2 linked regions of the Chitinophaga caseinilytica genome follow. The protein of the gene in region 1 interacts with the protein of each later gene in a pairwise test. Links are inferred from orthologs where the notes say so. Each region holds a gene or a part of one and is shown on either strand. Other genes may lie near its edges. The genes, in order: pepT and tpiA.

Region 1 (6,182 bases):
ACGTCGGTCCGCTGTGCGCCGGTGCGCACGTTCGCGTCTTGCGCCCAAACGGCCATGGGAAAGCAACAGAGGATCAGTAGTTTCACGAATCGTGTCATGCGGAAATCGGGTTGAAATCAACAAAATAAGGCGGCATTCCGTAAATAAAAAACAAAAAACGTACCTTCACCTTCTATTATCTTATTTTAAAAAATTTATATGCAACAAGTTAAGACCGGTGATACCGTTCGCGTGCACTACCACGGACGGTTACAAAATGGCCAGACTTTTGACTCCTCCGAAGGCAGAGATCCGCTTGAGTTCAAGGTGGGCTCCGGTATGGTGATCAAGGGTTTTGACAACGGTGTCATCGATATGAAGCCTGGTGATAAAAGAACGCTGAACATCCCGGTTGATGAAGCATACGGCGCAAAAAGCCCCGAGCTGATCATGGAGTTCCCCAAAGCGAACATCCCGGCCGACCTGAATCCCCAGGTAGGTATGGACCTCCAGATGAGCAACCCCCAGGGCCAGGTATTCCCGGTGAAGGTGGTAGCCATCACAGAGGAATTCATCACCCTGGATGCCAACCATCCCCTCGCCGGCGAGCCCCTCGTTTTCGACATCGAACTGGTAGAGATCGTTTAATCAACGATCGTTCCATCATACAATTCCTGAAAGTAAAAAGTGGTCCGCTGCTTTTTACTTTCACTTTTTTAGACCCTTCCCATATGGACAAGAAATATGCATACTCCGTCACCGAACGCTTCCTCCGCTACGTGACGGTAGACACCCAATCCGATCCGCAGAGCGAAACATTCCCATCCACCGAAAAGCAAAAAGACCTGGGCCGCATATTGGTACAGGAATTGCAGCAAATCGGCATCGCAGACGCCGAGCTGGACGAGCATGGGTATGTATATGCCACCATCCCCGCCACTTCCGAAAAGCCGGTGCCCGTTATCTGCCTTTGCGCGCATATGGACACGGCGCCCGATTGCTCCGGGAAAGACGTGAAGCCCATCGTACATAAAAAATACGACGGGCAAGACATCATCCTGCCCGACGATCCCTCGCAGATCATCTCCGTGAAGGAACATCCGTACCTCTCGCAGAAGATCGGCGACGATATCATCACCGCCAGCGGCAAAACCTTGCTGGGGGCGGATAACAAGGCCGGTGTCGCTGAAATCATGGACGCAGCGCAGTACTTCATCCAGCATCCGGAAGTGCCGCATGGCAAAATCCGGATCCTCTTCACGCCCGACGAAGAAGTGGGAAGGGGCGTGCAGCATGTTGATATGCAGAAGCTGGGCGCCGAATTCGGGTATACGCTCGACGGGGGAGAACTGGGCGCGCTGGAAGACGAGACTTTCTCGGCAGACGGTGTCAAGATCACCATCCAGGGTGTGAGCGCGCATCCGGGAGCGGCGAAAGGCAAACTTGTTAGTGCCATCAAGATCGCTGCGGAGATTTTGCATTCGTTGCCGAAAGACATTCTCAGCCCGGAAACCACCGAAGACCGCCAGGGGTTCATTCATCCCGTGCGCATCGAAGGGATCGTGGAAAAGGCGGAGATCGAATTCATCATCCGCGATTTTACGACGGCGGAACTGGAAGGGCACGAGTTTTATCTTCGCAAGATCATGGAGAACGTAGTGTCCAAACACCCCGGTGCCACGGGCACTTTCCAGGTGAAGGAACAATACCGTAACATGAAAGAGGTGCTCGACAAGTTCCCGCAGGTGTCTGCCAACGCTGAAGAAGCGATCCGCCGGGCCGGTGTGGAGCCTTTGAAAATGAGCATCCGCGGCGGGACAGACGGTTCGCGGCTCTCGTTCATGGGCCTTCCCTGCCCGAACATCTTTACCGGTGAAATGGCGCTGCATTCCAAACACGAATTCGTGAGCGTGCAGGATATGGAGAAAGCCGTTGATGTGATCATCCAGCTCGCTCGTGTATGGGAGGAGCGCGCCGTATAATTTATTGCCGGGGAATGCGTTTTTATTATTACTTTGATCCCTTGTTAATACAAAAAAGAACGAAAATTTAATACATGTTGCTAGGACTCGTAACGCTTATGCAGGACTCGCTGCTGTTGCCGAAGGCCGACACCGTGGCCACGGCCGCACAAGGGGCCGCCACCGCCGCGCAGGAAATGAAGCTGTGGGATATGATCGTGAAAGGCGGACCGCTGATGATCCCGCTCGGGGTGCTTTCCGTGATCGCTATTTATGTGTTCGTGGAAAGATATCTCACCATCGCCCGCGCCGGCAAGCTCGAAAGCAATTTCATGCCGATGATCCGCGATCACATCACTTCCGACAACATTTCCGCCGCCCGTTCGCTTTCCAAGAACACACAGGGCCCCATCGCGCGGATGATCGATAAAGGCATCCAGCGGATCGGCAAACCGGTAGACAGCATCGAGAAATCGATGGAGAACGTCGGCAAGCTGGAAGTATATAAAATGGAAAAGAACCTCGTGATCCTGTCCATCATCGCCGGCATCGCCCCGATGTTCGGGTTTTTGGGCACCATCGCCGGGATGATCCAGACGTTTTTCAACATCTCCCAGACGTCGGATATTACGCTGAGCACCATCGCCGGCGGTATCTACGTGAAAATGGTGACCTCCGCAGCAGGGCTCATCATCGGCCTCGTGGCGTATGTAGGTTACAGCTACCTGCAGGCGCAGATAGACAAAGTGGTGAACAAGATGGAAGCCGCTTCCTCCGAGTTCATCGACGTGCTGATGGAGCCGGTTAAACGTTAATTTTTCAATTGAAACTGAAGCATCATGAACCTGCGGAGCCGAAATAAAAGACATGCGGAATTGCACAGCGGCGCTTTGAACGATATCCTGTTCATCCTGCTGCTGTTCTTCCTCATCGTCTCCACCCTGGCCAATCCCAACGTCATCAAACTGGCGTTGCCGAAGGCCGCTTCCAACACCAAAGCCAAGCAAACGGTGGTGGTGAGCATAGACGCGGGGCAGAAGTATTTCGTGGGCACCAACCCCGTTAACTTCAGCGAGCTGCAGGCCGCACTCGCTTCTAAAATTCCCGCCGGCGAAGTGGACCCCACCATCGTCATCAACGCGGAAGAATCCGTGCCCATCAGTGCCGTGGTTTCTGTGATGCAGATCGCACGGGAGCTGGGTGCCAAAACGGTACTGGGCACCGCCAAGCCGCAAAACGCGCCAAAGCGGTAAACGAAAAGGAAACTTACAAACCATGATAAACTGCATCCGTAACGGGTGCAGTTTTTTTATGCCTTCGTGGCCCGCACCATCCGGTCTTTCCCGAACATGTCTTTTTTAAGGATGACGTCTGTGAACTTTTGATGGAGGAGCTCCGCCTTCACCGCTTCCCCGTAATCTTCATGTATCTCGAAATACAGTCTGCCTCCGGGTTCCAGGCGCTCCTGGGCCAGTTGGCCGATGCGGCGGTAGAAAAGCAGGGGATCGTTGTCGGGGACGAACAGCGCCGTAGCCGGCTCGAACTGCTGCACGTTGGTGTCCATGCCGGCTTTTTCCTTTTGGGGGATGTAAGGCGGGTTGCTGACGATGACGTTGAGGGCGGGAAGGGGAGCGGCGGCCTGCGGGTCGAGCACATCCTGCCGGATGAAATTAACGGGCGCGTGTTGCATTTGCGCGTTGCGGGCCGCAATTTCCAGGGCGCCGGGGCTCACGTCCATGGCCCAGATATCGGCAGATGGCCAGTGTTTTTTCAGGGCGATGGGGATACATCCGCTGCCGGTGCCTATATCGAGCAGGCGGAGGGCGGGGTGGGAGGGATGGTCGAGCAGCACCCATTCCACCAGTTCTTCCGTTTCCGGCCGGGGGATGAGCACCTGGTCAGACACGATGAGCTCCATGCCGTAAAACCAGCTTTTGCCGGTGATGTGCTGGATGGGCCTGCCGGAAAGCAGTTGCGCCAGGCCTTCCTGGTACTGCGATTCCCACCGGGGCGGGAGGTCCATATCCTTATGCACGATGCGGTCCAGCTTGCCAAGCCCCGTGATGTGCTCCATGAGCAAATGCGCGATGTTGGCGGCTTCGCGGGCGTCGTACAGGGGGCGGATGGCATTGGTCAGGTCTGCGAATGCGGATTGGATGGTCATGTTATACGGCAAATCAGCGGAAAATCGCCGCTGAAACGATATTTTTGCAAATATCTCATTTACGACGCAATGATAGACCATCACCCGCACGAATTTTTTATGCGACGTTGCATCGACCTGGCGCTCAAGGGCTCAGGTCATGCCGCGCCCAACCCCATGGTGGGTGCCGTGCTCGTGCATGAAGGCATCATCATCGGCGAAGGGTATCACCACCATTGGGGAGGCCCCCACGCCGAGGTCAACTGCGTCAACTCCGTACCGCCGGAACTGCAGGAACTGATCCCCCGGTCTACCCTCTACGTTTCCCTCGAGCCCTGCGCCCATCACGGCAAAACGCCGCCCTGCGCCGATCTCGTGGTTTCGCAGAACATCCCGGAAGTCGTGATAGGCTGTATCGACGCCTTCTCGAAAGTGGCCGGCAAAGGCATCGAAAAACTCCGCAACGCAGGCATCAACGTTACCCTGGGCGTACTGGAATCGGAATGCCGCCACCTCAACCGGCGCTTTTTCACCTTCCACGAACAACAACGGCCCTACGTGATCCTCAAATGGGCGCAATCGGCCGACGGATACATCGCCCCCGCCAACCGCGAGCCCGTTCGCATCTCAAACCCGTTTGCGGATCGGCTGGTGCATCGCTGGAGAACAGAGGAAGCGGGGATCATGGTCGGAACACAAACTGCTTTGCTGGATAACCCGCGGCTCACCGCCAGGCTCTGGCCGGGCAAATCGCCCGTCCGCATCGTGCTCGACCTGCAGGATAAAGTGCCGGGAAGCCATTATGTGAAAGACGGTTCCGTGCGCACCCTCATCCTCACATCCACCGAGATCGACACCGCCCAACCCCTCGTGCCGCAGGTGCTCGCGCAATTGCACAGAGAATCCGTGCTGAGCGTGATCGTGGAAGGCGGCGCCGTACTCTTGCAGCAATTCATCAGCGGCGGGCATTGGGACGAGGCCCGCATCATCACCGGGCAAACGGCATTGGGCGGCGGCCTTTCCGCGCCCGTGCTCAAAAATGCCCGCATGCTCGAAAGCAACCACATCGCCGGCGACCGGATCGACATCTTCGTTCCCGCCGAGCATTAAACCCAGGAAATGAACGTTTACTATACGATTGAGAAGAAGTCAACAGCAGAATTCAAAGACCGCGGAAGCAAATTCCTCGCATACGCCTTCCCGGTAAAAAATGCCGAACAGGTCAAAGAATGCCTGCAGGAAGTGAAGAAGGAACACCCCAAAGCCACGCATCACTGCTACGCATACAGGTTGGGGACCGACGGCCTCCAGTTCCGCGCGGTAGACGACGGCGAGCCGGCAGGATCGGCCGGGAAACCCATTCTCGGGCAGATCGACAGCAAACAGCTGACAGACGTGCTGGTGGTTGTGGTACGGTATTTCGGGGGCACATTGCTCGGGGTGCCCGGGCTGATCAACGCCTACAAAATGAGCTGCGCGCTGGTGCTGCAACTGGTGCCGGCCATTCAGAAAAACGTGGAAGCGCGGTTCCAGCTGATATTCGACTATACGATCCTCAACGATGTGATGATGGTGGTGAAGCAGAATAACTGCACCATTTTGCAACAGGATATCCAGCTGTTCTGCAGCATGGAGATCGGCATCCCCAAAGCCAGTCTGGACCTCACTTTGCTCCGGCTGCGCGATATCTACAACCTCGAGATCAAACAACTTTGATCAGGGGAGCGCGGCCGTAATTTCTTTCAGCGTAACGCCGAATATTTTCTTCGTGATCTCGCCGAGATGCTTCTCGCTACCTTCCAGGTGGATGGTGCGGTGGAAGTGCTGCATCCTGCCTTTGGGCTTCAGCAATGCGGCCGGCGAGGAGCTTTGTATTTCCAGGAAACGGCCGGGGGCATTGGTATCGCCGGGCCCGTTGTTGCGGATGCGGAAAACTTCCGCGCGCGCATCTGTTGCGGTTTCGCCGAGGTAGAGCTGCGCCTGGCGTGGCATGGTGAACTGGATAACGGTCAACACACCGCGCTCCGGATCGTAGATACCCATGAAATTCAACGCCGCAGCCTGTTTTACTCCAAGTTCCGCTTCGAAATTTCCGTCGG
Region 2 (6,195 bases), 380 kb from region 1 along the record:
TCCCATCCGCCGACCTTGTCGGCACCATTTCGGCCATGGAGCCGGGGCAGGAACTGTACAAGAACGGCAGATTGCTGGCCAAGCTCATCAGCGGCGACGATTTCTTTGCGCCCGCTACGCTGGTGCGGCTCGAATTCGAGGGAGACATCCGGCGGGTAGACCGGCCCTGGGACATTGTGCAGCATAACGACGCCGCCCTGCGCGACGATTTCGCGCTGCTGACGAAGGGCCGGAAATCGGCCCCGGTTTCCCCGACCAACCAGGTGGTGAACCCGGAGCAGATTTTTCTGGAACCCGGCGCCAGGGTGGAATGCAGCGTGCTGAACGCTGCTACCGGGCCCATTTATATCGGCAAAAACGCCGAGGTCATGGAAGGGAACCTCGTGCGGGGGCCTTTCGCCATGGGCGAAGGCGCCGTACTGAAGATGGGGAGCCGTATTTACGGGGCTACTACGCTGGGGCCGCGGTGCGTGGCCGGCGGGGAGATCAAGAATACCGTGTTTTTCGCCCATTCGAACAAGGGGCACGACGGCTACCTGGGCGATGCGGTGATCGGCGAATGGTGCAACCTGGGCGCTAATACGAGCTGTTCCAACATGAAGAACAATGCCCGTGAAGTGCGGATATGGATGGAAGCGAAGCAGGAATATTGGTCTGCGGGCACGAAATGCGGTGTGCTGATGGGCGATTTCAGCAGATGCGGAATTAATACCATGTTCAATACCGGGACCGTCGTGGGTGTGAGCTGCAACGTGTTCGGCGGGAATTTTCCGCCGAAATACCTCCCCTCCTTCAGCTGGGGCGGTGCGGGGTTGACGGACAGGTACCGGCTGGAAGAGGCGCTCCGCGACGCGGATGCCTGGATGCGGTTGAAGGGTGCCGGGCTGCAGGAGGCCGACCGGGAAATTCTGACCCGAATATTTCGGGGATAAATGCGTATTTTTCGCGCCACTTATCAAAAGCATCGTAAAATCATGAGAAAGAAGATCGTAGCAGGCAACTGGAAGATGAACCTGACCCTCGCGGAAGGCGAGCAACTGGTGAACGACATCCTGGCCGCCGGCATCAACTTACCCGAAGACCAGGCAGTGGTGATTGCCCCGCCTTTTCCGTATGTACAGAAGGTGAAACAGCTCACCCGTAACTATCCCGGCATTTTCGTGGCCGCGCAGAACTGCGCCAGCGAGAAATCGGGCGCATATACCGGCGAGGTGTCTGCAGCCATGCTGGCTTCCGTAGGTATCGACTACGTGATCCTCGGCCATTCCGAGCGCCGGGAATATTTCAATGAAACGAACGCGCAGCTGGCGAAAAAGATCGACCAGGTACTGGCGAACAGGCTGAAGCCCATCTTCTGCTGCGGCGAGCCGCTGGAAGTGCGCCAGGCCGAAACGCAGAACGCATATGTGGCGAAGCAGCTGGAGGAAAGCCTGTATCACCTGGATGCGGAAGCGTTGAAGAACATCGTGATCGCGTATGAGCCGATCTGGGCCATTGGCACGGGTTTAACGGCCAGCGCGCAGCAGGCGCAAGACATGCACGCGTTCATCCGCGCGCAGATCGCCGCGAAATACGGACGGGAAGCGGCTTTGGGGCTGTCGATCCTGTACGGCGGCAGTGCGAAGCCTTCCAATGCGGCGGAGCTGTTTGCTTCTCCCGACGTGGATGGCGGCCTGATCGGCGGTGCGTCGCTGGTGGCGGCAGACTTTACTGCGATCATCAAGAGCCTGTAATAAATTATAAGATATGGTGGCTGAGGGGGTTATGCCTTTCAGCCATTTTTTTTAGTATTTTTTGCTAACTTTTTTAGTATTTGCCATTTTTCTTCCTATATTTGTATTGTGAAAGGAGGAGCTGTTATCACGCTGCTGTACATGATAACGGTTATTTCGAATTGATGATTGCAAAATCATAATGACATGGAACAGGAACAGGAAGTATTACATGATTACATGCTGGTGGTGCATCCGGACGCTCAAACGGTCCAGGATGTGAGCATGTACAAGCATTTGATCGCGGAGGAATTGGGATCGGCTCCCGGTTCATTTACGCAGGCGCACATTGCGCTTTTCAGGTCGGAATTTCCGGAGCGTTACGAGCAGGTGTTCGTGACGATGCTGGAGGGGCTGGTGGCGAATCAATCAGCCTTTACGGTGTATACCTCCCGGATCGACCATGCCCGTCAATCGAACGGCCGGCATATGTTTTATGTGAACGTGGCGAATCCGAAGCCGCTGGAGGATTTGCACAAAAAAGTGCTGACCGCCTTCGAGCTGGAGCCGGCGTCTTACCGTCCGCATATTGCGCTGGCGCGGTCGTTGCCGCCGCATCAGTTCACGCAGTTGTCGCCCTATCTGTCGGGTAAGGTGTTTGTCCGCAGTTTTCATTGCCACAGTTTCAGTTTGATGAAACGTGCGGCGGGTAGCGACCGGTACGAACTGGTACGCGAGTTCACGTTCGGCAAAGAGGTCCCTTCGAGCAATCCGCTGTTTCACCGTGCTGCCTGATGTCTTTCCGCAGGTATTGCGAAGAATATGATCGATATGATCGCGCAATTGCTGGTAATGAGAAAACATTTCCGAACGACTGTCAAACGACTATAAATAGCTGAAAGACAACCGGTAATAACCGGGATACAACTGAAACAACTAAGAAACAAAAGGGGCTCGCCTTACAGGCGTTCCTTCAAAATATTGCTGTAGAAGGTGTTACTGCGGAAAATATTGCTGTTAAAGATATTTTTTAGAGTCAGTATCATTTAGTTACGGGTCGGGCGTTTATCACCCGGCCCCTTCTACCCTACGCATCTACTTACGACCCATCCGATTCAGGAAACGAACCCTTGCATTCGCATGCTATTGGCATGCACCGGTAATATATGGAAAATGGGATCATCGGCTGATATGCCTGGTGCCAGTACGTCGTCGTCAACGCGATGTGCCGGTTGCCGGAGGCATCTGGCGGGATTCGTGGGGCTGTGTGCCTGGGGCGCGCCTGGCCCCCAAGTTCGCCATAGGCGCCCGTGGTACCAAAGGCATTCAGACATGCCCTGGATTCCCCGGTACGGCTGGTTTCTGGGCTTGCATGGGTGCTTGCGAGACCAAAGGCCCTCAGACATGCTTTTGGTGTTTGCATGGGTGCTTGCGAGACCAAAGGCCTTCAGACATGCTTTTGGTTTGCCTAATTACCTGGTTTGCCCGGAACGGCTGATCTCCAGGACTGTCCGGGCATGCCCGGGTACCTGTAGTACCGCCAGCCACCCAGGCAGACACAAAATACGCCAGATAGCCGGCCCCACGGCGCCGCGCCGCTGAAATCCTGCCGGAAGGCAGCTTTCCGCGGCTCCGCCCGGCAACCCGGGCGCCCGTACGTCCGTAAACGAAACAGTATCAATCAGGATATTTCCGGCCGTTGGGTTAAAACCCCACAGTTGGATCATTTGTCCCGTGTAAATTTATTATCTCATGGAATGGGTACCGATCAAACCGACTTACAGACCACCAGGCCATCTGCCTTCATCCGCAGAGCAAACCGTCTTTTCCTGGCTCAGCCGCGCCGGCTTCCAGCTGGAAATGCTCCGCAGAAGCGTAGAACCGCCTGTCACCGAATACTTTTACTTTCATCCATCCAAATACATACAGATCCACATGGTAGAAGATCCTGAAACCGGCCTGGCCCGTTTCTTTATCTTCTACCCCGGCGGACGGACCCTCGCAGCCTCCGGCATCCCGGAGCTGAAAGCCACCATCGCCGCCGGGTAAACCACCCCGCAAACGAAATTGTTATTTTATAAAATCGATCCCGTAGTTATGTTGCACAAAGAAATCGTAGTCAAAGGAATGGTACAGGGCGTTTATTTCAGGGCCACCACCCGATCCGTTGCCGTAGGCATGGGCCTCACCGGCGCAGTCAAAAACCTGCCCGACGGCCATGTATGGATCGTTGCGGAAGGGCCCAAAGACGCGATGGACGAATTTATCAGCTGGTGCCGCATCGGCCCCTCAGGCGCCAAAGTCACCGGGCTCGACATCATCGACGGCCCCTTGCAGCACTTTAAAGACTTCAGTATCCTGCATTGATTTTTTCGTATTGCTTCCTCATTCACATTCTCTACAACTCTTCACCCGCAAGAGTTACAGCAACCTGTCGAAATGTTTTTTGCTCCCGTTGGGCCACTGCCCAGCGGAAAAAAGAAATAATTCGATGATCTTGAACCTTTAGGAAGCAAACTAAAAATGTCAACCCAGGCCCCGGATATATTGCGCCTTTTCGGCACCAACCTCCGCCGGATCAGAAAGGAAAGAGGCTTTAGCCAACGCGAGCTCTCTGCACGTTGCAACGTCGACAATGCAGATATTTCCCGTATGGAAAACGGCGAGATCAACGTCACCCTTCGCACACTGTCGCAATTGGCAGACGCGCTCGAAGTAGCGATCCTCGAACTGCTGGCCGACCGCAAAACATAAAAAAAGCAGGACGACCGTCCTGCTTTCCATTTTTAAAATGTATGATACACCCCAATCAGAGTATATGTAATTTCTTCATCAGTTCCTTATCCAGCGCAGCTTTCGGAACAATCACATTGATCGTGTTCACCGCAAAGTAAGGCTCGGAAACATACAGGTAACCATCGAATTTGGACCCCGTTCCCCAGGAATTCTTCACGATGAAAAAGCGTTTATCGCCTTTCCCTTTCCCGATCCCCGTGATGTGCATCAGGTGATCGTCTTGCGTAACCAGCTTCTCGAACAGCTCCTGGCGGTATTCCGGCGTAACGTCTACTTCCGGAATGGCCGGGTTGGGCTGCTTGCGGTCCATCAGGCTATCGTACTTCGGGCTTAGGGCGTAACCGCCGTTATGCGCGAACCCACGATTGCTCACATCCGCATCCCACATCACCGTATATCCTTTCTGCACGGCATTCCAGGTAGCGCCGATCAATTCGTTGAGGGCCACATTGTAGAAGCTGCCGTTGGCATGGTTATCAGGTAGCTCCAGCACGAAGGAAGTATAGTAAGGATGATGCGTGAACGAGGTGAGGCTCACATAATCAGACGGACTGAACTTCACCACTTTCGTCGCGTATTCCTGCGGCGTGTATGTTTTACCGTTATACTCGAATTTCGCGGGCGGCGCCTGGCCCATGTAATGGTCCATCAGCGCGGTGAAGCTCTGCTCCCACTTCGGATCTATCGGCCGGCGGGCCAGCAGCGTGTCCAGGAACTGTTTCAGGGTATCGGCCATCTTGCTGTGGTTCAGCTCGTTCTGACCGGGCAGTTTCCCGCTGTACACGGATTCCGGCATCAGGCCGTAGGTCCCGGCGGCGATGAGCACATCGTGGCCCAGGCCCCCTTCCCCGAACTGCGCGGCGCCCTGGCGCTTCACATAGTTACGGGCCTTCATCAGGTATACATTCCGTACCACGAACATTTCAGACAGATCGGGCCTGGCGTCGGCACCAGCTTTCATGCACTGGCTTTCGATGAGCGATACCGTGCTGAAACACCAGCAGGTACCCGTCATGCCCTGGCTCTTCACGGCCGTGGCGGCGTTGTTCTTAATCACGGTCAGCTCCTGTGCGGGCGGATTGGCGATACTCCGGGGCGTTTCCTGTGCGGCGGCGGCCAATCCTGCTACCAGCGCAACACCCGTCAAAATTTGTAGTCTCATAAGCAGCATGGGTATTTAACGCTAAAATACGAAAGCCGGATCAGTTTTCATGAGAAACGCGCCCGCTGCCGGAAACCGACTGCTCTACGATCGCATTACCCTTGTACCGCACGCTTCCGCTACCGGAAATGGCGATCTCGAGTTTTTTGCTCACGTTCACAAAAGCTTTGCCCGAACCGGAAATGGCGATTTCCGCTTCCTGGGCCGTCATCCCCGGGGCATCCACGTCGGCGGACCCGGAAATCGCTACTTCGGTTTTGTCTGCCTTGCCGGCCAGCCTTACTTTACCGTTGCCGCTCATGGCTACTTCGAGCTTTTCGTAATCGAGGTCGAGATCGGCTTCGCCGATGCCGCTCAGCGCCACTTCCAGCTTGTCGCCTTTCAGTTTGCCGTCCGATTTGAAGGTCACTTTACCGCTACCGGCCAGTTCGGCGATCTCGGGATTGGTGATCCATACGTTCACCTGCTTGCTGGGCCGCACGTCGGTATGCTGCTTGTAGCGGATCTGGAGCTCGTTCGATTTGA

Evidence for each region.
Region 2: the proteins of pepT (region 1) and tpiA interact in binary tests that used the Escherichia coli proteins (3 or more experiments, as listed by UniProt). The link is inferred for Chitinophaga caseinilytica from one-to-one orthologs.

What each region holds. Positions count from the first base shown.
Region 1 is NZ_CP150096.1:5,955,891-5,962,072, reverse strand. What follows is about bases 1-2,835. They hold pepT (peptidase T), read left to right. Parts: upstream 1-710; coding sequence 711-1,961; downstream 1,962-2,835. Other genes in these bases: WJU22_RS24690 (biopolymer transporter ExbD), read left to right, coding at 2,780-2,835; WJU22_RS24695 (MotA/TolQ/ExbB proton channel family protein), read left to right, coding at 2,036-2,755; WJU22_RS24705 (FKBP-type peptidyl-prolyl cis-trans isomerase), read left to right, coding at 199-627; WJU22_RS24710 (DUF1343 domain-containing protein), read right to left, coding at 1-98. Also shown: more of WJU22_RS24690, read left to right, coding at 2,836-3,193; prmC (peptide chain release factor N(5)-glutamine methyltransferase), read right to left, coding at 3,250-4,104; bifunctional diaminohydroxyphosphoribosylaminopyrimidine deaminase/5-amino-6-(5-phosphoribosylamino)uracil reductase RibD, read left to right, coding at 4,204-5,193; WJU22_RS24675 (YigZ family protein), read left to right, coding at 5,203-5,799; WJU22_RS24670 (DUF6786 family protein), read right to left, coding at 5,800-6,182. UniProt on the Escherichia coli protein: Cleaves the N-terminal amino acid of tripeptides.
Region 2 is NZ_CP150096.1:5,579,671-5,585,865, forward strand. The notes cover bases 6-2,853. They hold tpiA (triose-phosphate isomerase), read left to right. Parts: upstream 6-974; coding sequence 975-1,733; downstream 1,734-2,853. Other genes in these bases: WJU22_RS23055 (putative sugar nucleotidyl transferase), read left to right, coding at 6-932; WJU22_RS23065 (2'-5' RNA ligase family protein), read left to right, coding at 1,920-2,507. Also shown: more of WJU22_RS23055, read left to right, coding at 1-5; WJU22_RS23070 (hypothetical protein), read left to right, coding at 3,465-3,761; WJU22_RS23075 (acylphosphatase), read left to right, coding at 3,810-4,079; WJU22_RS23080 (helix-turn-helix transcriptional regulator), read left to right, coding at 4,236-4,466; WJU22_RS23085 (C1 family peptidase), read right to left, coding at 4,522-5,670; WJU22_RS23090 (head GIN domain-containing protein), read right to left, coding at 5,711-6,195. UniProt on the Escherichia coli protein: Involved in the gluconeogenesis. Catalyzes stereospecifically the conversion of dihydroxyacetone phosphate (DHAP) to D-glyceraldehyde-3-phosphate (G3P).